Regions from separate parts of the Dactylosporangium sp. CA-152071 genome, predicted to be linked through region 2. Evidence: riboswitches for the same ligand, from Rfam matches in the RefSeq annotation. Region 2 holds a riboswitch; each other region holds the start of a gene.
The links. Region 2 has a riboswitch for cyclic di-AMP ahead of ACQEVZ_RS26105 (C40 family peptidase). Riboswitches for the same ligand answer to the same signal wherever they lie in the genome.
Positions count from the first base shown of each region.

Region 1: linked by a shared signal. The riboswitch ahead of ACQEVZ_RS38540 (C39 family peptidase) and the one ahead of ACQEVZ_RS26105 (C40 family peptidase) in region 2 are both predicted to bind cyclic di-AMP.
Region 3: linked by a shared signal. The riboswitch ahead of ACQEVZ_RS45840 (C39 family peptidase) and the one ahead of ACQEVZ_RS26105 (C40 family peptidase) in region 2 are both predicted to bind cyclic di-AMP.
Region 4: linked by a shared signal. The riboswitch ahead of ACQEVZ_RS41140 (NlpC/P60 family protein) and the one ahead of ACQEVZ_RS26105 (C40 family peptidase) in region 2 are both predicted to bind cyclic di-AMP.

Region 1 covers NZ_JBNJMZ010000001.1:8,532,651-8,540,528, reverse strand. The annotation lists gene asnB (asparagine synthase (glutamine-hydrolyzing)) at 1-1,307, opposite strand, end outside; gene ACQEVZ_RS38545 (transglycosylase domain-containing protein) at 1,708-3,873, shown strand; gene ACQEVZ_RS38540 (C39 family peptidase) at 3,896-4,750, opposite strand; cyclic di-AMP (ydaO/yuaA leader) riboswitch at 4,937-5,079, opposite strand; gene ACQEVZ_RS38535 (hypothetical protein) at 5,358-6,206, shown strand; gene ACQEVZ_RS38530 (Ig-like domain-containing protein) at 6,316-7,458, shown strand; gene ACQEVZ_RS38525 (cupin domain-containing protein) at 7,526-7,878, shown strand, end outside.
Region 2 covers NZ_JBNJMZ010000001.1:5,826,407-5,830,439, forward strand. The annotation lists gene ACQEVZ_RS26080 (helix-turn-helix domain-containing protein) at 1-141, shown strand, start outside; tRNA gene ACQEVZ_RS26085 (tRNA-Gly) at 262-335, opposite strand; gene ACQEVZ_RS26090 (pyridoxamine 5'-phosphate oxidase) at 345-851, opposite strand; gene ACQEVZ_RS26095 (MarR family winged helix-turn-helix transcriptional regulator) at 918-1,373, shown strand; gene dcd (dCTP deaminase) at 1,383-1,961, shown strand; gene ACQEVZ_RS26105 (C40 family peptidase) at 1,987-2,958, opposite strand; cyclic di-AMP (ydaO/yuaA leader) riboswitch at 2,968-3,100, opposite strand; gene ACQEVZ_RS26110 (LamG-like jellyroll fold domain-containing protein) at 3,197-3,790, opposite strand.
Region 3 covers NZ_JBNJMZ010000002.1:1,263,352-1,271,229, forward strand. The annotation lists gene ACQEVZ_RS45805 (hypothetical protein) at 1-70, shown strand, start outside; gene ACQEVZ_RS45810 (amidohydrolase family protein) at 186-1,025, opposite strand; gene ACQEVZ_RS45815 (hypothetical protein) at 1,218-1,394, opposite strand; gene ACQEVZ_RS45820 (DUF5984 family protein) at 1,611-1,928, opposite strand; gene ACQEVZ_RS45825 (LamG-like jellyroll fold domain-containing protein) at 2,042-4,267, shown strand; gene ACQEVZ_RS45830 (DUF305 domain-containing protein) at 4,519-5,208, opposite strand; gene ACQEVZ_RS45835 (hypothetical protein) at 5,403-5,585, opposite strand; gene ACQEVZ_RS45840 (C39 family peptidase) at 5,644-6,435, opposite strand; cyclic di-AMP (ydaO/yuaA leader) riboswitch at 6,736-6,878, opposite strand; gene ACQEVZ_RS45845 (DUF6855 family protein) at 7,141-7,548, shown strand; gene ACQEVZ_RS45850 (hypothetical protein) at 7,538-7,663, opposite strand; gene ACQEVZ_RS45855 (class I SAM-dependent methyltransferase) at 7,773-7,878, opposite strand, start outside.
Region 4 covers NZ_JBNJMZ010000002.1:230,232-238,109, forward strand. The annotation lists gene ACQEVZ_RS41100 (hypothetical protein) at 1-496, opposite strand, end outside; gene ACQEVZ_RS41105 ((R)-mandelonitrile lyase) at 701-1,135, shown strand; gene ACQEVZ_RS41110 (hypothetical protein) at 1,142-1,417, opposite strand; gene ACQEVZ_RS41115 (hypothetical protein) at 1,431-2,117, opposite strand; gene ACQEVZ_RS41120 (dienelactone hydrolase family protein) at 2,241-2,813, shown strand; gene ACQEVZ_RS41125 (hypothetical protein) at 2,782-2,925, opposite strand; gene ACQEVZ_RS41130 (ADP-ribosylglycohydrolase family protein) at 2,936-3,817, opposite strand; gene ACQEVZ_RS41135 (VOC family protein) at 3,928-4,332, opposite strand; gene ACQEVZ_RS41140 (NlpC/P60 family protein) at 4,356-5,345, opposite strand; cyclic di-AMP (ydaO/yuaA leader) riboswitch at 5,353-5,532, opposite strand; gene ACQEVZ_RS41145 (MFS transporter) at 5,654-6,910, opposite strand; gene ACQEVZ_RS41150 (TetR/AcrR family transcriptional regulator) at 6,981-7,598, opposite strand; gene ACQEVZ_RS41155 (serine/threonine protein phosphatase) at 7,661-7,878, shown strand, end outside.

The DNA of each region.
Region 1 (7,878 bases), 2.7 Mb from region 2:
TTCTCCTCGTCACCGAGGACGCGGGCGTTGCCGAAGTACCGCGTCTCGATCGGCGTCGTGGCCCGCAGCAGGTAGCTCTTGCCCTTGACACCGTCGGGGACCGCACGGGCCAGGGCGCGCAGGCCGCGCTGGATCGGTGCGCCGAGGCGGCGCACCGGTGCGAGGGAACGCGGCTCCCCGTAGATGGTGTAGCCGCCGGCGAGCTCGTCCGCGCCCTCGCCCGACAGCACCACGGTGACGTGTTCGGCCGCCGTCTGCGCCAGGAAGTACAGCGGGACGATCGACGGGTCGGCGACCGGATCGCCCAGGTGCCAGATGATGCGCGGCAGCGCCACCATCACCTGCTCGGGATTGACGATGGTGGGCACCAGGTCGACGCCGAGGTGGCGGGCGGACTGCTCGGCCACGTCGAGCTCGGAGTACGCGGTGGCGGTGTCGAAGCCGGCGGTGAAGGCGCGCAGGCGTGGGTGGACCTCGGCGGCGAGCGCGACGATGGCGGTCGAGTCGATCCCGCTGGACAGGAACGCGCCGACCGGGACGTCCGCCCGCAGGTGGCATCGCACGCTCTCCCGCAGCGCGTCGCGCAGTTCGTCCACAATGGACTGCTCGGTGACCGCCGGGTCCGGCCGGAACTTCGGCCGGTTGAGACGCCGGACCACCGGCGGGTAGCCGAGGGCGCGGGTGAGCAGCCCGCCGCTGGGCAGCCGCGCGATGTGCCGGTGCAGGGTGTACGGCTCGGGCACGTACTGCATCGTCAGGTAGAGCGACAGTGCGGTCTGGTCGAGCTCGCCGCCGGCGACCCCCAGCAGCGGCGCCTTCTCGCTCGACAGCCACAGCCCGTCGACGGTCGGCAGGTAGTACAGCGGCTTGATCCCGAACTGGTCCCGCGCCGCGTGCACCGTCTCGGTGGCCTCGTCCCAGAGGGCGAACGCGAACATGCCGCGGAGCCGGCCGAGCGCGGCCTCGCCCCAGTAGTGGTAGGCGGCGGCGACCACCTCGCTGTCCCCGCCCGTGGCGAACTCCGCGCCGTGCACGCGGATCAGTTCCTCGCGCAGTGCCTCGAAGTTGTAGATCTCGCCGTTGAAGACCAGCGTCCACCGGCCCGCGTCCGGCCCGCTCGGCGGGTACCGCAACGGCTGCCGGCTGCCTTGCACGTCGATGATGGCGAGCCGTTTGAAACCGGCCGCCACGCCTTGTCCGGCCTTCTCCAGGGCCATGTCGTCGGGGCCGCGGTGGTCGAGCAACTCGAGTTGCCGTTCCACCAGTCCGAGGGTCTCTGGGGAGATGGCGAAGTCCCCCACGTACATCAGGAAGCCGCACATGGCGTCGTTTCCCTTCGGTCGCCTCGCGTGGCAGCGGTGTCGGGCCGTGGACCGCTCTGTCGGCGGTCGCCCGTGAGCCGTCGCCGGTGAGCTCCCGCCGGCACCGGCTGAGCCCCCGCTCGAACGGCCACAGTGCGCCGCGCGATCCAGCCGAACAGAGGCTGCCGGGTCCGGGCGCCCGATTGCCCGGCCGTCATCCGATCCCTCCTCACCAGGGGGATCGCCGGCCCGCGGAGGGGTGAACCCCGCCCCGGGGTGACGATCGGGGCGGGCGGGCACTCCCGCCGTTTGGCCCTGCACCCCCCGGGTAGCGGCGCGCCGGTCACATCGGTCCACGTCGGATCGGCGGCTAGCGAACCACCCGTTGTCTCCTGGGGAGAAGCCAATGCGCCTCGTCCGCGCCCGAAGCCGACCCGCGCACAGCGCCAGCAGCCGCCGTGCGAAAGCCGGGGCGCCGAGCCGCTCAGCACGCTGGCTCCGGGGGTTCGGCCGGCTCCTGCTGTGCGGCGTCATCTCGGGTCTGGTCGTGGCCGCCGGTGTACTGCCGCTCGCGTTCATCGGCGGCTCCACGGTGAACGCGAGCCGTGACGTCTGGACGAACCTCCCGGCGGACCTGGCGCTGCCACCGCCGCCGCAGGCCACCTACGTCTACGCCAACGACGGCAAGACGCTCATCACCACGTTCTACGACGAGAACCGCAAGGACGTGCCGCTGGACCAGATCGCACCGGTGCTCCAGCAGGCCGTCGTCGCGGCCGAGGACACCCGCTTCTACCAGCATCAGGGTGTCGACGGCAGGGGCGTCCTGCGCGCGCTGGTCTCCAACGGCAGGGGCAACGCCCAGCAGGGCGCCTCGACGCTGACGATGCAGTACGTGCGCAACGTGCTGAAGAACGACCCGACCCTGTCGCCGCAGCAGCGGGTCGACTCGCTCGCCGACACGCCCGCCCGCAAGGTGCGCGAGATGCGCTACGCGACGAAGCTGGAACAGCACCTGAGCAAGCAGGACATCCTCCAGGGCTACCTGAACATCGCCTACTTCGGTGCCGGCGCCTACGGCATCTACGCCGCCAGCCAGACGTACTTCGGCAAGTCGGCCCTGGAGCTGACGCTGCCCGAGGCGGCGCTGCTCGCCGGGCTGCTGCAGTCCCCCGACGGCGACAACCCGATCAGCGGCGACCGCGACGCGGCCCTGCGGCGCCGCGCCTACACGCTCGACTCGATGGCGAAGATGAAGATGATCAGCGCCGCGGACGCCACCGCGGCGAAGGGCCAGGAGCTGAAGATCAACGAGCGCGACCTGCCCAACAACTGCGTGTCCGTCCCGCGGGAGCACAACGACTGGGGCTTCTTCTGCGACTACTTCCGCCAGTGGTGGGGCAGCCAGCCCGAGTTCGGCGCCACCCGCGCCGACCGCGACGAGGCGCTGCGCACCGGCGGCTACACCGTGGTCACCTCGCTCGACCCGGGCATCCAGGCGGCCACGCTCAACCAGTCCCTGAGCGTCTACGGCTACGGCAGCGCGCGGTCGATGCCGACGGCCGTCGTCACCCCCGGCACCGGCCGGGTCCTGGCGATGGCCGTCAACCGCCACTACAGCCTGGAACCCAACCCGCCCCAGCATCCGCTGTTCCCGAACACCGTCAACCAGCTCATCGCGGGCGGTGGTGGCGTCGCCGGGTATCAGGCGGGTTCGACGTTCAAGATGTTCACCATGCTCGCCGCGCTCGACGCGGGCATGCCGTTGAGCACCAACTTCAACTCACCGAGCCGGATAGCGACCGTGTGGCCGGCCAGCGGCCCGGGCAGCTGCGGGGGCAGGTGGTGCCCGGGGAACGACTCCCCGAGCTGGATGAACGGGAACCGGACGATGTGGAACGGCTTCGGCCGTTCGGTCAACACCTACTTCGTCTGGCTCGAACAGCAGATCGGCGCGCGCCGCGTGGTCGAGATGGCGCAGCGGCTCGGCATCACGTTCCGCTCCGCCGAGGACGCGGCGATGGCGGCCAAGGCGGACCAGTGGGGAGCGTTCACCCTCGGCGTCGCCTCGACCACACCGCTCGACCTCGCCAACGCCTACGCGGCGGTCGCCGCCGGCGGCCTGTACTGCCAGCCGCTGCCGGTGCTGTCGATCACCGACTCCAACGGCAAACCGGTCGACGCCGCCGCCCCGAAGTGCCGGCAGGCGGTCAGCCCCGACGTGGCGGCCGCCGCGACCGACGCGGCACGGTGCCCGGTCAGCCGGTCCTCGGCGTACGGCAAGTGCGACGGCGGCACGGCGGAGAACGTGTCCGGCATCCTGGGCGGCCGCCCGGTCGCGGGCAAGACCGGCAGCTCCGAGTACAACTCGACCGAGACGTTCGTCGGCTTCACCCCGCAGATCGCGGCGGCCGGCATCGCGGTGAACGTGGACAACCCGAACGACCACGTGGGCAGCGGCGTCTCCGGCTCGGTCAACGCCGCCGTCGCGCAGACCATGGCGAGCGCGCTGCGCGGCCAGCCGGCCCAGGCGTTCCGGCCACCCAGCCGGGTACGCGCACTGGGCCGCTGACCGCGAGCCGCTGACGGCCGTGTCAGGCGGAGTATCCGCGCAGGGCGGTCCAGTGCGCGAGCTTGGCCGTCGTCAGCGTGTAGTACCCGACGCCCAGGGCGTCCGCGGGGTCGGCGATCTTCACCGTCTTGCCGCCGTCGAGGTACCCCACCACCGTGAGGTAGTGGCCGCCCGGGTACGAGTGCGAGTTGCCCTTGTCGTCCACGGTGGAGCCGGCGATGTTGGCGACCACGGCGTAGCCGTTGGTGATCGCGTTGACGACGTCGGCCTGCATCTGGTCGATCTCCGCCTGGGTGGCCGACTGACCGGGGATGAAGTGCGACTTGTAGAAGGAGCTCTTCGTGTACTCGTTGAGCGACCGGGTGGTGTCGTCGGCGGAGTTGGTGCCGTTGACGGTCGTGTGCAGGCTCTGGGCGACCTCGGACTGGGACGGGTACATCGACCGCGCGGTCAGCGCGATCCGGGTCGCCGCCGGGCCGCAGTAGTAGAAGTTCTCCTGCCAGGCGAACCGGTACGCGAGCTCCTTCTCCGCCGGGGCCGCCGGTTTGGTGGGGCTGGCCGGGGCGGCGGGCGGGGCGGGCGTGGCGGGCTTGGACGTCGCCGTACCGGCGGGGGCCTTCGACGGGGCGGAGGCGGCGTCGGGCGCCGCCTGGGTCCGCTGCCGGTCACGCCCGGCCGGACCGACGCCGGTTCCGGACGGATCCGCGGCCGTCACCGACTGCGCGTCGGCCACCGGTGTGGGGGTCGAGGCGTGCACGGCCACGCCGACGGCCGCCGTCACCCCGAGGACCGCCGCGGCGGCCGCGATCGGCAGCACGCGGAAGCGCGACGGGGCGGGGCTCTGGTTCTGGTGCCTGGGTTTGTACAGGTAACTCACGGGTACCTCGACAGACATGCTCGATGACGGCTGCTGTTGCCGGTGCCGGACGTGATCCGGGCAGGGGGGGTGCCACGCCGGCCGAGGGCCGGTGCGGTGACGGTCGGCGACTACCGGGCCGGGCCGAGGGTCGAGGTGCCCGAGGTGCTGCGGCACGGGCGATGCCGGGTCTGTGGCTGCACGGAGTGCTCCTTCCGGTGCCGCCTACCGGGTTAGCTGACGGGTTCGGGCGGGAGGATCGCCCTACCTCGAGGCGCTGGCCCCGTGGATTCACCCCGGTGGTGCTCGGTTCCCCGGCTCGCGCGGACGCGACTCAGCGGATCCGCCGCGGTGTCATCCGAGGTGGGTGACGGCGGGCCGGGCGGATGCGAGGACCATATCGGGGCGCGGGAGGACCCCCGGAACCCCCACGCTGGTCGGCTACCTTGCGTGACGACGGCGTGGCGAACGGCCGGGTGCACGGGCCATCAGCCCGCCGGTCGGTTGCGCCGTGCCCCGGTGCACCTCGCCGACCGCGCCCCGGCCCCGTGCGGCCCGCCCAGTGTCCGGTCGGCAGGTTCGCATGCCCGGCATCACCCCGGATCCGGGGCCTCCCTAGGCTCGCCGGATGCTTCCGGGCGCCGATGATGACCAGCAGCTCAACGGTGCGACCGCACGCGGTCCCCGACACCTGCGCCGCTCCCGGCGGGGGCGGCACGCGACCCGATTCCGGCTGCGCGCACCCGTGCCGGCCGAGATCCGCCGCTACGCCGTGGGCGCCGTCGCGGTCGTGGCGGTCGGCCTGTCCGCGACGCTGTCGGCGTCGGCCGGACCCGCCGCCGTGCCGACAGACAGTGCGGCGTTCGCCGTCGACGCCGAACGCTCGGCGGCCGGCGGGCAGGCCTCACGCAGCCGCACCCGGAAACCCGCCGACAGCGCGAACAAGGCCACGCCGGCACCGACGAAGGCCGCCCCGGCACCGGCGAAGACCACCCCGGCACCCGCCGCCACGCCACCGGCATCGACGGCGGCGCCGTCGCCGACCGTGCACGCGCCCGTCGGCGGGCTGACCCAGGCCGAGATGAACAACGCCGTCGCGATCATCGACGTCGCCCGGCAGCTGAACCTGCCGCGGCGCGCGGCCGTCGTGGGGATCGCCACCGCCCTGCAGGAGAGCCACCTGCGGAACCTCGCGAACCCGAACGTGCCGCAGTCGCTGCAGCACCCCAACGAGGGCGTGGGGTACGACTACGACTCGGTCGGCCTCTTCCAGCAGCGGCCGAGCTGGGGTTCGGTCGACCAGCTGATGAACCCGCACGAGTCCGCCCGCAGGTTCTACGCGGCGCTCGCCCAGATCCCGGGCTGGGAGCAGCAGGCCGTCACCATAGCCGCGCAGATGGTGCAGCGGTCGGCGTTCCCGGACGCCTACGCGAAGTGGGAAGGGCTCGCACAACAGATCGTGGACGCCGTCATGTAGGAATTCCACCGCGCGGGCCCAGGTCCCTCGCATTGTCACTCGTATTGCTGCCCCGGCCTCGCCCCGATGCGCACGACGATGCCCCCATGTCCATGCACAGGCAGAACACATGAGGGGGCCCAGCCGGACCGCGGCGGCGCTGGTCGCGCTCGCGGTGGGAGCGCAGTTGGGCCTGTCGGCGTGTCACAGTTCGACGAAGAAGCCCACGGCGGCGAAGTGGACCGCTCCGCCGCCGGCGGTCGGGCTGGCCGTCAGCCCGGCGGCGGGCGAGTCGGGGGTGGCGATCAGCACCGAGATCGGCACGAAGGTCAACGACGGGAAGATCACCGAGGTCGTCCTGACCGACCCGGCGGGCCAGCGGGTCGCCGGCGAGTTCCGCGACGACGGTACGTCGTGGGTGCCCGCCACCGCGCTGCGCTACAGCACGGCGTACACCGCGAAGGTCACCGCCGTCGGTGCCGACAACAAACCCGTGACCCGGGAGACGGCCTTCACCACGGCGGCGAAGGCCAGCGGACCGGTCGTCACGTCCGACCTGATGTTGACCAACGGCGGGACCTACGGCGTCGGCATGCCGATCGTCGTGGAGTTCGGCTCCGACGTCCCGCAGGAGTCGCGTGCCGCCGTGCAACAGCGCCTCTTCGTGAAGAGCGATCCGCCGCAGCCCGGTGCGTGGCACTGGTTCGGCGGCCGGCAGGTGATGTACCGGCCGGAGAAGTACTGGCAGCCCGGCACGAAGATCACCGCGCGGAAGGCGCTCAACGGCGTGCGGATCGGCTCCGGTCACGCCGACGAGGACTTCGCGGCGACGGTCACGATCGGCCGGAAGCTGACCATCGACATCGACAACGCGACGAAGCAGATGAACGTCTACCAGAACGACGCACTCGTGCGGACCATGCCGGTGAGCCTCGGCAAGCCGTCGACGCCGACGTCGAGCGGCGCCACCGTCATCATGTCGCGGGAGGCCTCGACGGTGTTCCGCACCCCGGAGTACACCGTCGCGGTGCAGTACGCCATGCGGCTGACGTGGGGCGGCCAGTACATCCACGCAGCGCCGTGGTCGGTCGGCGACCAGGGCCAGCGCAACGTCTCCCACGGTTGCACCAACGTCTCGACCGCGAACGCGAAGTGGCTGTACGAGCAGACGCTCGTCGGTGACCCGGTCACCACGCGCAACACCGGGGTGCCGCTGGACCCGGGCGACGGCTGGACCGCCTGGGACCTGTCCTGGGCCGACTACAAGGCCTGACGCGTCCGCCCGGGCGAATCACAGCAGCGAACCGAAACAGGGAGTCCGTTTCCAGAGAGGAAGGTCCATGGAAGTCGTCCGTGCCCCGAGCCGAGGCCGGCAGGCCCCGCAACAACACTATTCCGGCGTCGTCTGGATCGACCGGGACGTCACCGGCCCGGAGCCGTCCCGCCTGCAGACGTTCCATGCGCAGTTCAGTCCCGGCACCCGGACGGCCTGGCACCGCTGCCCGTACGGCCGGATCCTGACCGTCCTGCACGGCGTGGGCCGGGTGCAGCGCCGGGGCGGCCCGATCCACGAGGTGCGCGCCGGCGACACCGTCGTCGTCGAGGCCGGCGAGTGGCACTGGCACGGCGCCGCGCCGAACACGTTCATGGCGGTCGTGTCGGCCCACGAGACCGGCCCGGCCGGCACCGGCAC
Region 2 (4,033 bases):
GCCGGCATGACCCAGCCGCAACTGTCACGCCTGGAATCGGGCGGCGCCACGCCTACCGTGCCGCTGCTGGCCAGACTCGCAGCAGCACTCGACGCGGAGCTCGACATCACCTTCAAGCCTCACCGCGACGCTGCCGCCTGAGTCGCATCAGGACGGCTGACAATCGGGCTAATGGCACGCTAATGGCCCGCAGCGGGTTCCGAGTGACCGGACATGCACGAGGCCCTGGCTGGACTTCCGTCCTGACCAGGGCCTTCGTCGTGGAGCGGGTGAAGGGAATCGAACCCTCACTGTCAGCTTGGGAAGCTGATGTTCTGCCATTGAACTACACCCGCGAGCGACGCCTACTGTACCGAATCCGCGGCCGCCGTGCACGGACCATTCCGGCGGGCTTTGGGAAGTCGGGGTAAGCGGTCGCGCCAGAGGGTCTTGGTGGAGGTGAGGGGGGAGTCGCGTTGGACGATCATCGCTACCTCGATGGTGAGGGCGTAGAGCTTCCAGTCCACGCGTTGCGCGGCTCGCATCTGGAGGGCCAGGGAGGCCACGACCAGGGGATCCATGACGGGGGCGGCGCGGCCTGAGAGGTACGCCTCGTCGGAGGTGTCCTCGGCGGGGAAGCTGTGCAGCGCATAGCGGCCGTCGCGGTCGAGGTCGTGGCGCTTCGGGGAGGGGAGGATGAAGCAGTAGAGGCCTTCGTCGGTGATGACGGGCATCACGGGGTGGACGCGGGGACCTCCGTCGGGGCGGATGGTGGCCAGGTAGCCCATGCCGGGGCCGTACTGGCAGATCAGGGTGCGGATGGCCGTCGCCAGCAAAGGCTCGGCCGCGGAGAATTCAGCCCACGTCGCCATGCCTCCAATTTACTCGTACACGTGTACGAAAAGTGTGTGATTCCACGAATGAAGGACAATGACCCTGTGGGTGATGCGAGCGGCGAGCTGATCGACCTGCTGAGGAAGTTCAACCTCGAGGCCGACCGGTTCCTGGAGGTGTTCACCCGCCGGCACGGGCTGCACCGCACGGACATGAACGCCGTGGCGTACATCTGGCGGGCGACGGAGGAGCAGCAGCCGCTGACGCCCGGGGAGCTGGCCAGGACACTGCGGCTGAGCCCGGCGGCGACGACCGCGTTGCTGGACCGGTTGGAGAAGGCCGGGCACGTCGAGCGGCGGCACGACATGGAGGACCGGCGTCGCGTACACCTCGTGATGCAGCCGCCGGCGAAGGCCTTGGCGCAGGAGTTCTTCGCGCCGCTCGGGCAACACATCCGGGAGGCGCTCGCGGAGTTCGACGAGCACGATCTGGAAGCCACGAAGCGGGTCATCGAGGCAGTCCGAGGGGCCACCGCGAAAGCCACGAACCAAACCACATAGGGTCAGGACGTGCTGCTCTCCGACCGTGACCTGACCAAAGAGCTCGCCGACGGCCAGTTGCGGCTCGAGCCGTTCGACAAGGACCTGGTCCAGCCGTCGAGCATCGACGTGCGGCTCGACCGGTGGTTCAGGGTGTTCAACAACCACCTGTACACCCACATCGACCCGGCGATCCAGCAGGACGACCTCACCGCGATGGTGGAGGTCGACGACGGCCAGCCGTTCGTGCTGCACCCCGGGGAGTTCGTGCTCGCCTCGACGCTGGAGGTGATCAGCCTCGGCGATCAGCTCGCGGGCCGGCTGGAGGGCAAGTCGAGCCTGGGGCGGCTCGGGCTGCTGACGCACTCGACCGCGGGGTTCATCGACCCGGGGTTCTCCGGACACGTGACGCTCGAGCTGTCCAACGTGGCCAATCTGCCGATCATGCTCTGGCCGGGGATGAAGATCGGGCAGCTGTGCATCTTCCGGCTGTCCTCGCCGTCGGAGCACCCGTACGGGTCCGCGGTGTACGGCTCCCGGTACCAGGGCCAGCGCGGCCCGACGGCGAGCCGCTCCCACCAGAACTGGCGGACCTGGCCGACGACGTGAACGCCGGCGGCCAGGTCCCGAAGCCCTAAGCCACTCTGCCGTACCCGGAGATCGGTGCGGTGTCGATCTTCTTCATGCGGACCACGTCGCCGGTGGTCGGGGCGTGGACCATCCAGCCGCCGCCGACGTACATCCCCATGTGGTGCATGTCGCTGTAGAAGAAGACCAGGTCGCCGGCCTTGAGATCGGCTCTGCTGACGCGCTTGGTGTCCGAGTACTGCCACTTGGTGTAGTGCCGCAGCGTGTGGCCGGCCTGCTTCCAGGCGTAGAGCGTGAGGCCCGAGCAGTCGAAGGTGTTGGGGCCCTCGGCCGCCCACACGTACTTCTTGCCGATCTGCTGGCAGGCGACCTGCGCGGCCTTCGCGGCGTCGCCACCGGAGTATTCGACGGGGCAGGCGACGGGGCGCAGCTCGCCGGTCGCGCCACTGGAGCCATACGCCTTCGTGCGCATGTCGTTGAGCGTCTTGATCTCGGCGTTGATGGTGGTTTCCTTCGTCGCCATCTCCGCCTCGGCGGCCTTCTGCTTGGCGATCAGCTCGTCGAGCGGCTTCTTCTGGTCGTCGAGGACCTTCTTGCTGTCCATGACGTCCTTGATGCCCTCGGCCTCGTCCTTGGCCAGCATGTTCAGCATGACGAGCTGCTCGGCGAAGGTGTCCGGCGAGCCGGTCGTCATCAGCGCGTTGAAGCTGGAGACCCGCCCGGTCTTGTACTGCAGGACCGAGAACGCACTCACCCGCAGCAGCGCGTTGTCGACCTGCGCCTGCAGCGGGTCGATCTGGCTCTTCAGCTGCGCCTGCTTCGCCAGGTTGGCCTTCAGCTCGCCCTTGAGCTGGTTGTGCTGCTCGATGATGGGCTCGACTTCATTCCACTTCTTGTCGATCTGCGCTTCGAGCTCGGCGGGCGTCGGGTCGGCGTGAGCGAGTCCGGTGACTCCGACGACGAGCGAGAGACAGCCGAGCGTGGCAACGAGGAGCCGAACCAGACGGTTGGGCCGCATCGAGGGGGCACTCCTTCTTCCAGCCGCCTACCGGGTTAGCTGACGGGTTCGGACGGGAAGGTCGTCCTACCGCAGATCGCGGATTCACCCCGATGACGCAGGTGGGTCCCCGGTTCAAAAATCGACTCGGCGGTGCCGTCTGGCGCACCCGTGGTGGGCGCGGACATCCATCCGACCGGAATTTACGGTATGGCGAGTGACCCAGAGGAGCAAGCGGGTGTCCGATTTAACCGAAAAGTCAGGGCGCCCGAGTGATGAACACATCATCAATTGCACCGGCGAACTGGTCGTTGTTCGCACTGGTTCCCTTACCGCCAATACAGAGTGGATCCGCGTTCACTATGGACAGTGACGGAGGAATGGCCGCCCGACCCCTGGGTTGACCGTCCACGGCCACCGTGAGCAGGGCGTCACTGCGCGAACACTCGATCCGGTGCCATCGCCCGTCAGCCACGCTAAGCGATGCGAGGGCTACGTAAATAGTAGATCCACCCACGCCGACAATCACGCAACTGGGGCGCCCCGCGGCGCCGTCCACCTGCAACTTGAACTGACTGTCACCGACCGAGAACCCTTTTTGCAGAACATTGGCGCCTTTGGAAGTCTCATTGGGCGCGACGAGCACGCTCGCGCCATACGAGAACGCTTCCTGGCCTGGATTGAGGAATTCAGCGGGGCCGCTCTGCAGGATGGCGCGTGCGCAACTCTCCGCACCGTAGTGCTCACACGGCTGGGGAAATCGCACCGCGAGTCCGCCGTTGTGCGGCACGGTCGACAGCTGGCCGCCGGCCCTGCGGACCCGCAGCGGGAGCCGGCCCGCGCCGTCCAGCACCGGTCCCGTGATCCCGCTGTCGAAGCTGTACCGCAGGGCCGTGGCCGAAGGCGCGGCGGCGACGAGCGAGGGCGCGGCCGGGGAAGAGGGGGCAGCCCCGGACACCGTGGCGTGCCCGGGCGAGGGCCGGGCCGACGGCGCGGACTCATGAGGTTGCTGTCGCGTGGGGGAAGCGCAGCCGGCGAGAGGCACGAGCGCAGCCAGGAGGAGGAGCCACGTACGCATAACCGGACATTATGCCGA
Region 3 (7,878 bases), on a different contig from region 2:
TCCGGACCGCCGGCGGCTGCTCGGCTGGTCGACCCGCGGCCACTGGATGCTGCCTTCACGGTCCGCCTGACCACGGGCACAGCCGAGCAGTCTGACCGCAGCGAAGAAGGCCAGCTCACAGGCCCTGTGCAGGAATTGGCACGGCACAGGGAGTTTCGGCAGTGCACGTCGATCAGCCGCATGGTTCATGCCATGGCGACTGGGCGATGTACCACGCCGTCGTGCATGACGAAGTCGACACCACCGGTGGCGTCGATGTCGTCGAACGGGTTGCCGCGGACGGCGATCAGGTCTGCGGTGGCACCGGGCCGGATCCGGCCGAGATCGGGCCGTTGCAGCAGGTCGGCAGCGGTACTGGTGGCGGCACGCAGCGCCCGTAGCGGGCTGATGCCGGTGTGCACCATGGCGGGGAACTCTCTCCAGTTCCGATGATGGGGGAACATGGCACCGAACTTGATCCAGTCCGCGCCGGTGCGGATCTCCTCGCGCACGGCGCGGGTCAGGGCGGCGGCGCCGTCGGCAAGCACGCCGATCTCGCGTCCGTATTCGGGTGCAAGCAGGGTGGAGATGTCCCCGTGGGCGCCGCGAGCCGAGATCAGATGTGGCGCCACGAGCATGCGCGGCCCGATGATCAGGCCGTTGGCGAGGGCGTCGCGGAGGTAGATCGTGATCGGCTCGGCGGCGAAGGTGGCCAGGTCGCGCACGGTGGTGAACCCGCGGTCGGGCAGATCCCGCAGCACCGGCAGGGCCCGCAGGGTGATGACCGTGGCCGGGTCGGCCACGAACGCGGTGAGCAGTGCCGACGGATCCACCGTGGTATGCATGTGGCAGTCGATGAAGCCCGGCAGCAGCAGGCGGTCGCCGAGGTCGACCACCTGCCCGGTGCCACGCCCGACCCGGTCGCCGACCTCGACGATGCGCCCGCCGCGAACCAGGACCTCGGTGTGGCCGGACGGTGTTTCGGCCAGCCCGTCCCAGCACCGCTCCGCTACCAGTGCGGTTTCGGTCGAGGTGTTCGCTTTCATGGCGTCTCCGTGGTTCGTGCGCCCGTACGGCACTTCCCGCCCACTCTCGGGGTATGCGGGCCCGCGTGACTTTTCAACCGCTGGTGTTGGTCGCCCTGGACGATCACTGTCGCCACCGTCCGGGCAGGCGAACGGTGCGGCGACCAGGGGCCGACCGCCTCGCGGAGCGACAGCGGTCGGCCCTGGAGGCCATCAGCAGTTGATGGTGACGGTTGACGACCACTTGTAGTTGACGCCGTTCTTCTGGAGCAGCGCCCGGTAGTCATGCGTGCCGTCGCAGTCCCACCATGCGGTCTTCGAACCGTCGTTGCTCCAACGCGAGGTCCTGTCGAGCTCCTCCCAGCCGTACCAGCGGGACCGGAAGAGCACGACCTCCCATGGTCCAGTGCCACAGCCCTGGGTCGCACCCGTGGAGTACACCCAGTAGTTGCCGGAGATCGTGCCACGGGCAGGGTTTGCAATGGTGGCACTGCAGGCAGCGCTAGCCGGAGATGCGGTAGCGACGGCGAGGCCTGCTGCGGCAAGGGCGCAGGTGATGAACGACATGACGACTCTTCGACTGACTCTTCCCACCGGGAATCCCTTTCATCGGGGCGACCGGCATCGGGCCGGTTCGCCTTGTTGTTCTTGATTCGCGGCCCCTGGTTGGTGCCGCTGGGGTTGCCCGATCAGCATGTGGGCGGCCTGGGTTGTCCGACACTGCTCGCTGCGCCAGACAATCAAGGTCGGACAATCCCGTCGCAGCAGCTGGTGCCCGCCGACCTCGGGCCAGTACCAGCCCACGGAGAGCCCGAACCAGTGCAGCCGTCGAGAAGCGCGCACCGGGCAAACACCGTCCACAGAGGACGGATCGGCAGGGTGAAGATCGCCAGTCAAGTGGCAACGGTTCACATATGAGAACACGATAGATATTGGTTCGAGTACATAGACGCAGTTCGCGCTTTTGTGTTAAGAAGTGTTCACGTTCAGTCCTACTGGTGGTGGTATCCGCCATGCCGAACCCCAAGGGATGTCTCATGAAAGTGCGCCGCTGGTCCTCCCCGTTTCCCGTCTTCGCGCATGCCGATCGATGGCGGGGGCGAGTGTTCGCCCCGCTCGCCGCGGCGTTCGTCGCGTCGGTCATGCTTGCCGGATCGGCGGCGTCCGCTGCTGCCAACGCCGGCGCGCTAGCGGCTCCGGCCGACGACGGCCGGCTCACCGTGCTGCTGTTCTACAAGACCAACTTCCACGCCTCCAACGTGCAGGCCCGGCAGGCCGTGCGTGACCTGGCCACCCAGCTCGGCACGCAGTACAACCAGCCGGTCGACATCCAGGAGACCGACGACCCCGCGGCCTTCACCACCGCGAACCTCGCCACCAAGGACACCGTGGTCTTCGCGCAAACCGGTGGCGTGCTGTTCGACGCGGCCCAGCGCAGCGCGCTGGAGGCCTACATCCGCGGTGGCGGCGGCTACATGGGCATGCACTACGCCGGATGGTCGGTCGGTCAGAGCGAGCACGACGTCAACCCGTTCTACTACCGCCTCGTCGGCGCCGTCTCCGAGGGGCACCCGGAGAACCCCGGCGTTCGCCCCGGTCGCGTGTTCGTCTCGGACGCCAGCCACCCGCTGGTCCAGGGCGTGACCGCCTCGATCACCCGCAGCGACGAGTGGTACGACTGGGTCGTCAACCCCGCACCCAACGTCCGCACCCTGATCGAGGCCGACGAGTCGTCCTACGGCGGCGGCGCCAACGGCTCCCCGCACCCGCTCACCTGGTGCCAGAAGATCGACTCCGGCCGCTCCTGGTACACCTCCATGGGCCACGAGGGCACCGCCTACAGCGAGCCCTACATGCGCGCCCAGATGAAGAACGGCCTCGCCTACGCCGCCGGGCTGCTGAGCGCCGACTGCTCCCCGCCGCCGCCGGCCGCCGGTGTTCCGATCCGCTACGAGTTCGAGGAAGGCACGGGCACCACGGGCGCCAACACCGGCACCGTCGGCTCGGTCGGCGCGGCCGTCCTGACCGGCACCACCGGCTGGTCGACCAACGGCATCCTCGGCAAGGCGATCAACCTGCCCGGCGGTAGCACCGCCAACGCGGTCGACCTGCCGGACAACCTGCTGCAGAACGCGACGAACTTCACCACCGGACTCTGGGTGCGCCCCGACACCAAGAGCAACTGGACCAGCATGTTCCACATCGGCGACGGGCTGGGCTCCGCCGGGAGCTACTTCCACATCCAGATGCAGACCCAGGCAAGCGGCAACACCGGGCTCGCCGCCACCTTCAAGGCGAAGACCGGTCCCGAGGAGCGGGTCTATGCCACTCCTGTCCGGGACGTGGTCGCCGGCCAGTGGAACCACGTGGCCTTCACCCGTCAGGGCTCGACCGGCACGCTGTACCTCAACGGCGTGGCGATCGCGACCCGCACGGACCTGACGGTCACCATGGCCGGCATCGGCCCGACAGCCAACAACTGGCTGGGCCGCAACGGGTACGGCGACGCCGCGTTCGACGGTCTGATCGACGACGTCCGGGTGTACACGTCAACGCTGAACGCTGCGCAGGTGACGGCGATGTACAACGAAGGCAGCGCCGTCCGCTACACCTTCAACGAGAACACCGGCACCGCCGCCGCGAACTCGGGCACGAAGACGTCGGTCGGTGCGGCCACCCTGCAGGGCACGACGTCCTGGGCAGCCGGCCGGTTCGGCAGCGCGGTGTCGCTGCCGGGCGGCGCCGCGAACTCGGGCAACCAGGTCAAGCTGCCCGACAACATCCAGTCCGGACTGACCAACCAGTTCGCCGTGTCCTTCTGGGCGCGTCCGGACACCCTCCCGAACTGGGTGCCGCTGCTGCAGATCGGCAGCAGCACGGACACGTTCTTCCTGCTCCAGTCGGGCACGAACAGCGGAACCACCGGCTTCGGCGCCACCTTCAAGGCGGCCGGAAACCCGGCACAGGAGCGCCTCACGCTCGGTTCCGGCCGCGACCTGCCGCTCAACCAGTGGACCCATGTGGTGTTCACGATGAACGGCTCGACCGGCAAGATCTACTTCAATGGCGTGCTCCAGGGCACCCGTACCAACTTCCCCATCGGCATCGGCAACGTGGGCGTGGGCGGCAACACCACGGCCAACCTCATCGGCGGGACGAGCTGGGGCGACCCCCGATTCGACGGTCTGATCGACGACTTCCGCCTGTACGGCTACGAGCTCAGCGCCGACCACGTGACGCAGCTGTACTCGGGTCGCCGGTGAGCACGCTGTTCTAGTGGGAGCATCCACGCCCGCGCCCGGTCGGACTGACGGCTCCCGTCTGAGCGATGGCACCCGCCAGCGAACAGCCGGGTCACAATCCGAGTGAGCGTGGAATACATGACGACGTGGGCCCCAGGATCTCTCCCGGGGCCCACGTTCGTACTGATCGGGCTATTAGCCGCATCGTGAGGTGGGTCTCCACGTGCTGGGAGAGCAGGAGGACGCCGACGCCGGGGAAAGCGGACGAGGCTTTACTGCGACTGGCCGGCCATCTGCTGCATCGCAGCGATCTCGGCCTGCTGTGTCTTCACGATACGGCCGGCGAGAGCCTTGGCGTCCGGGTTGGTTCCATGGGCCAGCTCCGCCTGGGCCATCATGACCGCTCCCTGGTGGTGAACGATCATCATCTGGAGAAACAGCTTGTCGAAGTCGGTGCCGGTCGCCGCCTTGAGCTTTGCCATGTCTGCGCTCGACATCATGCCCGGCATCGTCGGCATCCCGTTGGGCATCATCCCGCTTGGCATCATGCCGTTCGGCGATGCTCCATGCGGCATCATGTTGCTCGGCATGCAATGCATCTCGGGACAGCTCGGCATCGTGGTCGGCTGGCCCCAGGCGACCAGCCAGCCCTTCATTGTTGCGATCTCCGCCTTCTGCCCGGTACTGATCTTGGCGGCGAGTTGTTTGACGTCCGGATCAGTCGCCTTCGTCTCGGCGAGGGCGGCCATCTCCACGGCTTGCTCGTGATGCGGGATCATCATCCGGACGAACACCGCGTCGACGTTGTTGAAGGTGGGGTTGACGCTGACGCTGACGCTGCCGTTGTTCGGTGCCGTAGGACTACCGCCACCGCTTGCGGTGTCACTGCAAGCGGTGAGCGCGACGGTGACAGTGAGGGCGACGCCCACCAGCACGGCGCTGCCTCGGGTGTAATGCCTCATGGCGCACAGACTCTTTCGACTCGGTGTGGTGAGCTGCGTCGCCCTGAGCGGCTACCCCTGTGATGCGGTCATACCGAACGCGGGCGTCATCGCCCGGACGGCGTGACCTCGGCGCTGCAATCCGTTCCACAGCCGGACTCGACGCAATCCCGCACTCCCGGGCATCCACGGCATGCTTCCCGAACCGGGTGGCGTTATGCGAGCTCCACACCACCGACCAGGAACTCACCCGGCAGCCTGACCGGTCGCCGCTTCAGTGCGGGTCGATGGCTGAGCATGCCCATCGCCGCCCCGCCCGGCAACGCGCCGCGCAGACTGCCACCGGACACCCACATCGTGACCACGAACAGGACGCTGGACGCCAGGACTGAGCCCACGACGGCCGGCCACCACGACGCCGCCCTGCCACCGTCAGTTGATCGGCGATGCCGGGAATCAATACGAGTAGCCACGCGAGGAGATCCAGTCGGCCAGCTTGGGAGTGCGCAGCCAGTAGGTGCCGTCCCCGCTCGGGTCGGCCGGGTCGGCGATCTTCACCGTGCCGCCGCCGTCACGGTATCCGACGACCGTCAGGTAGTGACCGCCTTCGTAGGCGTGCACGGCACCGGCGGTGTCGGTCACGTGTCCGGCGATGTTTGCCACGATTGCCCGTCCGCCGCCGACCGTGGTCAGCACGTCGGTCTGAAGCTGCGCGGCCTGCGCGGGCGTTGCCGGGTAGACCGGGATCTCTCTGGTCTGGTACAGCGTGCGGCCGTGCCCGAGCACCTGGTTGAGTACGCGGGTGGTGTCGAGGGCCGAGTTCGTCCCGTTGGTGGTGGTGCCCAGCATGGCCGCGGCCTCGTCCTGGCTGACGGCGTGGCCGGCTGCCGTGAGCGCGATCCGGGTGGCCGCCGGCCCGCAGAAGTAGTAGTTCGGCTGCAGCTGGAACTGGTACTTGAGGAGCATCGTCGTCGGCGCGGACGGCGCCGCCCCGTCGGCCTTCGGTGGTTTCGTGGTCAACGCCGCGCCCGCCGCCGCGGTGCGCTCAGACGGCGGATCGCCGAGCTGGCTGAGCACGATGCCGGCCACGGCCGCCGCGGCGAGCATCACGCACATGGTCACCGCCATCCGCGGCCGGCGGATATCCCCGGCACGGTGGGACTGCGGCTGTACGGATTCAAGGTTCACAACGAGTCTCCAGTAGCCCGGAGCAGGGCGATCGATACGGGCAATGACGTGCGACGACACGCGATGCACAGCCATCGGGCAGCAAGAAGTGATGTGCGCGGCGCGAACGCGCAGCGCACAGGCCAGCTCGCCACCTCAGCAGCCGGACGGATGGCGCACAGGCCACGGGCCTGCGGCTCCCTGCCGCGCTGCGTCAGTAGCCGCTGCAAACGGAGCGGCCGGCACCTACGCGACTGTGACCACCCGCAGCGTGACAGCAGGCGGCACTAGCGTCCTGTTGACGCCGCTCGGCGCGCGGACGAGCAGGCACGCGACCTGCGAGGATCTCGGCGATGGGGGGTAACGGCTGTGCACAGACACTTCTCCTTACGCGTCCGCCTACCGGGTCAGCTGACGGATTCGGGCGCGAAGGTCGCCCTACCACAGGCCGTCGGCCCGCGGATTCACCCCAGACATGCGGTGGGTCCCCGGCTCGTGCGTGCACGAATCAGCGAGCCTGCCCGGCGTCACCTGCTGTGAGCATGAACCGGACCAAGCGACCCATGACGTTACGCAAGGGGCACTGCCATGCCAAGGCCCGCTAGCTGGAAGAAGCCGCACATCATCACTGTTCGGACCGACTACTCAATACGTTGACAGCATCGCGGCATGGGTCGGTTCAAGCGATCTCAGGGTCCCACGATCGGCTGCCGCGGAGGCCATCCCGGCCCGGGCATGACGGCACGGGTCTAGAGTGCGAGTCGAACGCGCGGACGGGAGGCGGTCATGCCGGCTGGTACGAAGGACGACCCGTGGGTGCTGAAGACCCCGCCCGGGTCGTCGGAGTACACCATGTACCGCGACGAGGCCGCCAACCCACCCGCCCTGGTGTGCCAGGTCGGCTCGACCAAGCTGACGTACCAGCTGCGGGCGGTCGAGGATCTGCATGCGTGGCTGCGCGAGCAGGGCGACTGGGTGCCGCTCGGCGCCGCCGACGAGAACAAGCCCGCCGCCGACGGCACCGTCGAGGCGTGGGGCCGTTCGGAGGACAACCCGGTCGGCGGCTGGTACGGGCTGCGCAAGGGCTACCGGGGCCGGTTCGGAATGTACCTGCCGCCGCTGCTGGAGGTGCTCGGCCTGGCCGAGCTGACGCACGACGCCCGCAACAACCGGATGCGCGCCGTCACGGAGTGAGGATCCGCTTGAGGCGGGCCAGATCTTTCTGGTTGGCCCGGCGCATCGCCGCGGCCATCACCGACGCGGTGACCTTGCCGAAAGGGCCCAGCGCCGGCGTCCCCCCGTACCTCACGAGCAGGACCGGCCCGCGAACCGACGCCGCCGCCCAGGCCGCCCGCCGAAGCGGAGGCGGGCCTGACGCCCGAGATCCCCGAGCCACGCGACCTGTTCCAGCGCCGGACTCAGCCGCCGCGGCGAGGTTCGAGGGCGACCACGCCGTCGACGAGCGTGCGGCTGGAGGCGCCGTACCGGGGTCGCGGCACCGGCAGGGCCCGGTAGGCCACGACC
Region 4 (7,878 bases), on a different contig from region 2:
GGACCGGCGCCGTCCTGGCGAGCCGGCGCAGGTCGTCGATCGTCACCGGCAGCGCCGGCAGCCACCGCTCGACGACCCCGGCGGCGCAGGCCGCCAGCAGCAGCGGCCGGTCGCGTTCGGGCACCTCCGGCAGCAGCGACCCGGCGAGCCGGTGCCGTGCCGAGCGGCGCAGCACCGCGTACACCTGCCGCCTGGTCGCAAACGGCGTGTTCAACGCCAGCCGTCGCAGCGCCGCGTCGGACACCGGCAGGCGGATCGCCGCGGACAGGGCCCGCCCCCGCAGCTCACCGTCCCCGAGCGCCCGCTCCACCGCGGCGACGTCCCGCCGCACGACCGCGACGAACAGCCCGTCGTGCCGCTCGTCGATGTCCCCGCCGTCGAGGCGCGCGTGCAGCTCCTGGTACTCCTGCTGGCTCATCCCGAGCGCGAACCGGGCGATCGCCCGCCTCCGCGCCGGCGCGTCGAGTCCGTCCGGAATGGCGTCGAGAAGGCTCAAGGCGCCCACGATACCGAGCCGCGGACGTCCGCACCGCACACGATTGGATCGGACGCGCCGGGGTAGCCGGTGAACGGTCTGCCGGCATCGCGGGAAGGAGTCCACCGTGCAGCATCGACCGCTCGGCCGGACGGGCGTCTCATGCGGCGACCCCGCCGGCAACGGCTGGGTCAGCCCGTTCCTGCGGCCGGAGGCCCGCCGCCGATGATCACCCGCTACGGCTCGCAGCCGTCCACGCCCGGCCCGGCGGAGAACTTCACCGGCGAGGTCCGCGTCCAGCCGCTGTTCGCGCCCGAGGAGACGGCGCCGTACAGCGGCGCGTACGTCACGTTCCAGCCCGGTGCCCGCTCGGCCTGGCACACCCACCCGGCCGGCCAGCGGCTGATCGTCACGGAAGGGGCCGGCCGCACGCAGCAGGAGGGCGGGCCCGTCGAGGAGCTGCGCCCCGGCGATGTCGTCTGGTGCCCGCCCGGCGTCAGGCACTGGCACGGTGCCGGCCCGGCGTCGCCGATGACCCACCTCGCCCTCACCGGCGTCCGGGACGGCCGGGCCGTCGAGTGGCTGGAGAAGGTCACCGATGAGGAGTACGACCCGCGGCCGACGGGCCCACCGGGCCCGGGCGGCACCGCAGACGCGTGACGGGGATCAGGCCACCGGGAACGCGACGTCGAAGACCTCGTCGCCGGGCGCGGCGGAGGGGAAGCCGGTCCAGTACGTCTCGCGGGGCGCGCCGGCGATCCACCGCTCGACGGCGTCGCACACCCCGCCGAGGGCACCGCTGGTCAGGTCGGACTTGGTGACCCGGGCGTACTCCTCCCGGTGCGCGGCGAGCGTGCGGTCGCCGCCGGACGCGACGGTCGCGCAGACCTCGACCGGGGTCGGCGCGTCGTCTGGGTTGGATGTGCCCTGCCCCTGGGACAAGGTCGAACCGCCGTCAGATCAGGAACGACCGGCGGGTCTCCGCGCCCACGTTGATGGTGCCGACCAGCGTGCCGGCGTGGTCGTACACGTCCGTGCTCCGGTTGCTGCGCATCACCTCGCGGATGCCCGGTGGCAGGGCCGGCGGGTCATCCTCGGTCAGGCGCATCCGGGTCGCGGCGGCGATGAGCAGCGACACGAGCCGGGCGGCGTCGGCGTTGACCGGGACCCGGCCGTACTCCCAGCCGGACACGGTGAGGTCGAGCAGCTCCAGCGTGTGCACCAGCAGCAGGTTGGGGTCGGTCAGCACCATGGCCCGCTTGGCGTCGGCCTCGACGGCCGTCAGCGCCGCCGCCAGGTGCACGTACGGGAACAGCCCCGTCGGCAGCTCCGTCAGGCGGTACCGCAGGTGCGGCCCCATCTGCCGGTACAACGCCCGGTAGTCGCGCCGGTCCACGCGGTGCCCGCGCACCTGCGCCTGCACGTCGGCGTGGGCGTGCTCGGCCGTGTCGTGCACGATCCGGGTCGCCGCGGACAGCCCGTCGTCGCCGGCGAACACCTGCGCCAGCGAGGCCGCCTGCTGCTGCCACCCGCCGGCCACGTGCGGCCCGTACCGCTGCCGGACGTCGGCCAGCAGCGCCTCCTGCCGTGCCGGGTCGACCAGGACAGCCCTGCCGGCCGCCTTGCGCCGGAACCACCGCATGCCCCGCTCCTCACCTCACGCCGATCGATCATGATGTCGGTACGACCAGTACACCATTCGACGTCGACGCATTCGTTGCCCGTCCACTCGGGGGCCGGTTGGCAACGCATATATGGTGGGGGTATGGCTGAGGTTGTCCTGTTCCACCACGCGCAGGGGCTGACGGCGGGCGTCGTCGCGTTCGCCGACGAGCTGCGCCGGGCCGGGCACACGGTGCACACCCCCGACCTGTTCGACGGGCGCACCTTCGACAGCATCGAGGCGGGCATGGCATACGCCACCGAGCTCGGCTTCCCCGGCGAGATCCTGGACCGCGGCGCGCGGGCGGTCGCGGACCTGCCGGCCGAGATCGTCTACGCCGGCTTCTCCCTCGGCGTGCTGCCCGCGCAGATGCTGGCGCAGACCCGCCCCGGCGCCCGCGGCGCGCTGCTGTGCTACTCGTGCGTGCCGGTCACCGAGTTCGGCCCCGCCTGGCCCGCCGGCGTGCCGGTCCAGGTGCACGGGATGGACGCCGACCCGATCTTCGTCGGCGAGGGTGACATCGACGCCGCCCGCGACCTGGTCGCCGAGGCGAAGGACGGCGAGCTGTTCCTGTACCCGGGCGACCAGCACTACTTCGCCGACAGCTCCCTGCCGACCTACGACCCGGAGGCGACCGCGCTGCTCATCCGGCGGACCCTCGACCTGCTGGGCTGACGGCCCGCAGCGCGTCGAGCAGCCAGGCGTAGGCCGGCACGGCCGCCGGTCCCGGGTCGGTGCCGTGCAGGACGGCGAGCTGTACCGACAGCGGGTCGGGCCTGCTGGTCACGGTCGACTCCCTACATGGGTGGGAGCGGTTCGCGGGCGTCGACCCACTCGGCGGGCACGCCGTCGAGGCCGGTGCGGGCGGCGACGATGCCGCCGACGATGGCGCAGGTCGTGTCCATGTCGCCGCCGGCGCTGACGGTCGCCCACAACGCCTCGGCGAGGTCGTCCAGGTGCCGGGCCGCGCACCAGATCGCGTAGGGCACGGTGTCGGGGGCGGAGATCAGCATGCCGCAGCCGACCTCGCCGGCGATCCACTCCGGCTCCCGGTCGAACGGTCGCCGGCAGAGCCGGCGGAGCCGCGCGGCGACCTCGCTGTCGGGTGTGCGGTCGGCGACCCGCGGCAGCAGCTCCCCGGCCGCCACCCGCCGAGCCGCCAGCGCGGCCGCGACGGCCACGGCGATCGCGCCGGCGGTCGCCTCGGGGTGCGCGTGGGTGACCGCCGCGGACAGGGCCGCCTGCTCCACGACCAGGTCGAGGTCGTCGGCGAACCAGGCGCCCAGCGGGGCGACGCGCATCGCGGCGCCGTTGCCCCACGAGCCCTGGCCGTCGAACTGGGCGGCCGTGACCGTCTGCCAGGCCTCACCGTCCCCGATGGCCTTGAGCACGCCGTGCATGGACGGGCCGTAGTTGCGGTACGGGTCGGCGGCGTACGCATCGGCGAACCGGCGGGCCAGGTCGTCCTGCTCGACCCGGCCGTGCTCGCGCAGCGTCTGGTACAGCGAGACGGCCATCGCGGTGTCGTCGGTCCACGGCCACGGGCCCTGCGGCACCAGCCGCTCCTCGATCTGCCATCGCATCTGGTCGGCGGGCCGGAAGAACCAGGTCTCGCCGAACGCGTCGCCCAGCGCCGTCCCGTGCAACGAGCGGGTCGCGGCGTCGACGTCGGTGATCACCGTCCGATCGTGGCAGCCGGTCACCGCGCCTGTCGAACCGTTTCCGCGCACCACCCGCCGCGCCGTGCAGCCGGGCGGCCGGGCGGTTGGGTGCACGGACAGGCCGGCGGTCAGGCGAAGTCGGCCGCGGTCATGCCCTCCGGATGGCCGGGAGGCCACTGTACGAGCTCGATGCGGTACCCGTCGGGATCGGTGAGCCAGGACGTGGCCATGCCCTCGCCGTGGTCGGTCGGCGGCTCGGCCGCGATGCCCCTGCCGGCCAGGTCGGCGACCGTGGTGCCGAGGTCGCCGACCTGGACGACGAGATGGTTGACGGCGCCGGTGTCGGCGACCGGCCGGGCGGGGTCGTGCACCAGCTCGAGGCTGACGAACGGGTCGCCGGGCAGCTGCAGCAGCGTCAGGCTGCCGAACCCGGTCTCCGGGACGTGGCCGACCTTCGCGTAGCCGACCGCGGTGTAGAACGCGAGCGAGCGCTCCAGATCCGTGACCCGCAGCCCGAGGTGCAACATGCGCATGCCCGGCAGGCTACCGTCCGTGACTACGCGACCCTGCCGTAGCCGTACAGCGTGTCGATGTCGACGGGAGCGACCTTGACGACCGTGCGGCTGTTCGGGGCGTGGATGATCTGGTTGTTGCCGATGTAGATGCCCACGTGCCCGAGGCCGTTGTAGAACACCAGGTCGCCGGGGGCGAGCTGGCTGCGGGAGATGTGGCGGACCTTCGACCACTGCTGCGCGGCGTTGTGCGGCAGCGTCACGCCGGCCGCCTTCCACGCCATCATGGTCAGGCCCGAGCAGTCGAACGTGTTCGGTCCGGCCGCGCCCCACACGTACTTCTTGCCGAGCTGCGCCCAGGCGTAGTTGACGGCCTTGCCCGCGTTGCCGGACACGGCCGGTGGCTTGGCCGGGGTCGTCGCCGGGGGAGGGGTGGTGGTCTTGACCTTCGCCGCGGCGGCGGCCGCCTCGGCCTTGGCCTGCAGCGCGTCGAGGCGGGCGATGTCACCCTCGATCTTCTTGCGGCGGGTCTCCAGCTCCGTCTTCTGCTGGCTCTGCGCGGCGAGGGTCTCGTCCAGGCGCCGCTGCTCGGTGTCGAGCGCGCCCTTCGCCGCCGTGTACGCGGCCAGGTCCCGCTGCTGGCTGTGCGAGATCTGCTGGAGGGTGCCGACGCGGGCGGTGAGCGTGTCGGTCGACGTCGCCCCCAGCATCAGTGACAGGGTGCCGAGGTTGCCCCCGGTCTTGTACGCGTTGACCGCGAGCGCCGAGGCGTTGTCCTGCGCCGTCGCCATGGTCGCCTGCAGCGGCGCCATGTCGGCCCGGAGCTTCGTGATCGCCGCCTGGGTGGTGTCCAGGTCGCCGTTGACCTTGTTGTACAGCTCGACGACGTGCTCGACCTCTTGGTTGCCCTTGTCGATCTGGGCCTGGAGCTCCTGCGGCGTCGGGTCCGCCTGCGCGGCGCAGGCCGGGGCGATCATGGCCGCCACCGCCAGCGCGACGACCGAGGCGCGGAGCGTCGTACGTCCGTTGAACACGGCACAGTCCTTCTTCGCTGACCGCCTACCGGGTTAGCTGACGGATTCGGGCGAGAAGAAGGCGCGCCCTACCGCGCCCCGGTGTGGCGGGAGCGGATTCACCCCAGGGGGAAGCCCCGATTGGTTCCCCGGCTCACCGGCCGCACGCATCGAGCCCGCGCGACCGACAACTCGGCGGTGGCTGCCCGGCCACCCCGGCGGGGCGGGCGATGTCCGGCAGGCCGGCCCAAACGTAACGCCGGACCACACTGCCGGCGCTCGATCTAAGCCACACTTAACGTAGACACAAGACTGACCTGCCCGGATCGTCACCGGTGGCGGTCGGTGGAGCGGGCCATGACGGCCAGGCCGGCGACGGCCAGCAGGGCGAGGGCGGCCGGGATGAGGAACACCCGCGGGAGCCCGATGGCGGCGGCGCCGGTGCCGCCGGCCGCACCGCCGAGGGCGGAGGCGAGCGCGGTTGAGCTCATGAAGATCGCGGACGCGGTGGCGACGGCGGTCGGCAGGAGCCGCTGGGCGACGATGATGCCGAGCGTGGCGAAGACGCCCCACACGCAGCCCATGAGGATCTGCCCGGCGAACAGCCCGGCGGCGTTGCCGGTGACGGCGAAGCAGACGTTGGCGGCCACGCCGAACCCGGCGCCGAGGACCATCAGCTCCATCATGCCGGTCCGGCGGGCCACGACCACGGCGACGGGCATCAGCACGATCTCGACCAGCGGCTGGATGCCGATGACCGCGCCGCTGAGGCCGGCCGGGAAGTGCAGCTGGTCGTTCATGTACAGCGGGAGGTACGCGTACTTGACGGGCTCGCCGGCGTACACGAGGACGTAGAGGCCGGTGAACGCCAGCAGCGGCAGCATCGCCCGCAGGCCGGGGCCCCGGTGGCCGGCCCCCGGCGCGTCGCCGGGTCCGGCCGGTGCCGCCGGTGCTGTCCGGAGCGCGCCGAGCGGCACGATCTGGGCGAGCGTGCAGACCGCCGTGGCGACCAGCATGGTGCGCAGCGACGTCTGCGCCGCCAGGAACGACCCGGCCACCGGGCCGACGACCCAGCCGCCGGTCAGGGCCATCCGCACGACGGCGACCACCCCGTCGTTGTTCGGGCCGGGGTGCGCCTTGAGCTCGTCGTGGACGGCGGCGAAGAGCTGCGACGTCGCGGCGCCGCCGAACCCGCCGACGACGGCGCTGATGACGTAGGGCATCCACAGCTCGGTCGAGTACGCGATGCCGATCCAGCCCACGAACCCGGCGGCGGCGCAGACGCGGAACAGCCCGAGACGGCGCCCGGTGCGGTCGGACCGCCGGCCGACCAGGAATCCGGCAACGGGCGCGGCCAGGTTCGTCAGGTAGAACAGCCCCGCCGCGGTCAGGGAGGCGTGCAGGTCGTTGACCAGGAACGTCGCGATCTGCGGGGCGGCGGCGGAGAAGCCGAGCGCGGACAGGAACACCGCGAGCGTGGCGCCCCGGTAGAGCGGTGACGCGAGGGTCAGCCGCAGCGCCGACGCGTGCGCCGTGGGCTTGTCGAGCGCCGGATCCGCCGGCTCGACCTGCTCGGGAAGGACCATGTCGCCGTGCCTCCGCTCCGCGCTGCGGGGCAGCGGCCCGGCGTGATTCTTCCAATGGAAGAATCTGGGGTCAAGCGGCTCCGGGCCCGTCCGCCGGCGACGAGGGGAGCAGCCGCTCGAGCAGGGCCAGCGCGCGCCGTACGTCCACCGCCTCGGGATCGAGGAGCCACTGCAGCTGCAGCCCGTCGGACGCCGCGATGACCAGCGACGCCGCGTCGTCGGGATCGATGTCCGCGGCGACCGCACCGGCGCGCTGGCCGGCGCGGACCCGCTCGGCGAGGTGCGAGCGCAGCAGCCGGAAACGGTCCCGCACGAACTCGTGGGTGAGCGGGTGCTGCCCCGCCTGCAGGGCGTCCGTGGTCAGCGTGGCGTAGAGCTCGACCAGGCCAGGGATCGTGCGGTTGCGCTCCGCGCTGCGCTCCATCAACCGGACCGCCGACACCCCGTCCTGTGGCGCGGCGCCGTGCTCGACCTGCTCGTGCGCCCGGTACACCTCGACCAGCAGCTCGTCGCGCGACGAGAAGTAGTACCGCAGCGCCGCGTGCGAGACCCCGATCGCCGCACCGATCGCGCGCAACGACGCGTCCACGCCCCGCTCCGCGAACAGCGCGATGGCCTGGGACAGGATCTCCGCCCGCCGCACCGCGGCCTTGCGGTAGGAGCGTCCCTCTGTGCCGTCGTTGCCCATGCGCGCATCGTACGGAGCGCCACCCGCCCCCGGCGGCGCCGCGCACGGGCTAGGCTGCCGCCATGTCCCGGCTGAGCAGGTTCTGCGCGGTCTCCACGGAGCTGGCCCTGCTCAGCGACGCCAGGCTCGCCAAGCTCGTCGACAACGCCCAGGCGCTCGGCGTCGGCGTCGGCGGCGCCTCGGCCCTGGTGGACGTCGCCGGCACGCCGGTCTTCGCGAAGCGGCTCGCGCTGACCGACCTGGAGCGGCTCCCGCGGCACGTGCGGTCGACGGCGAACCT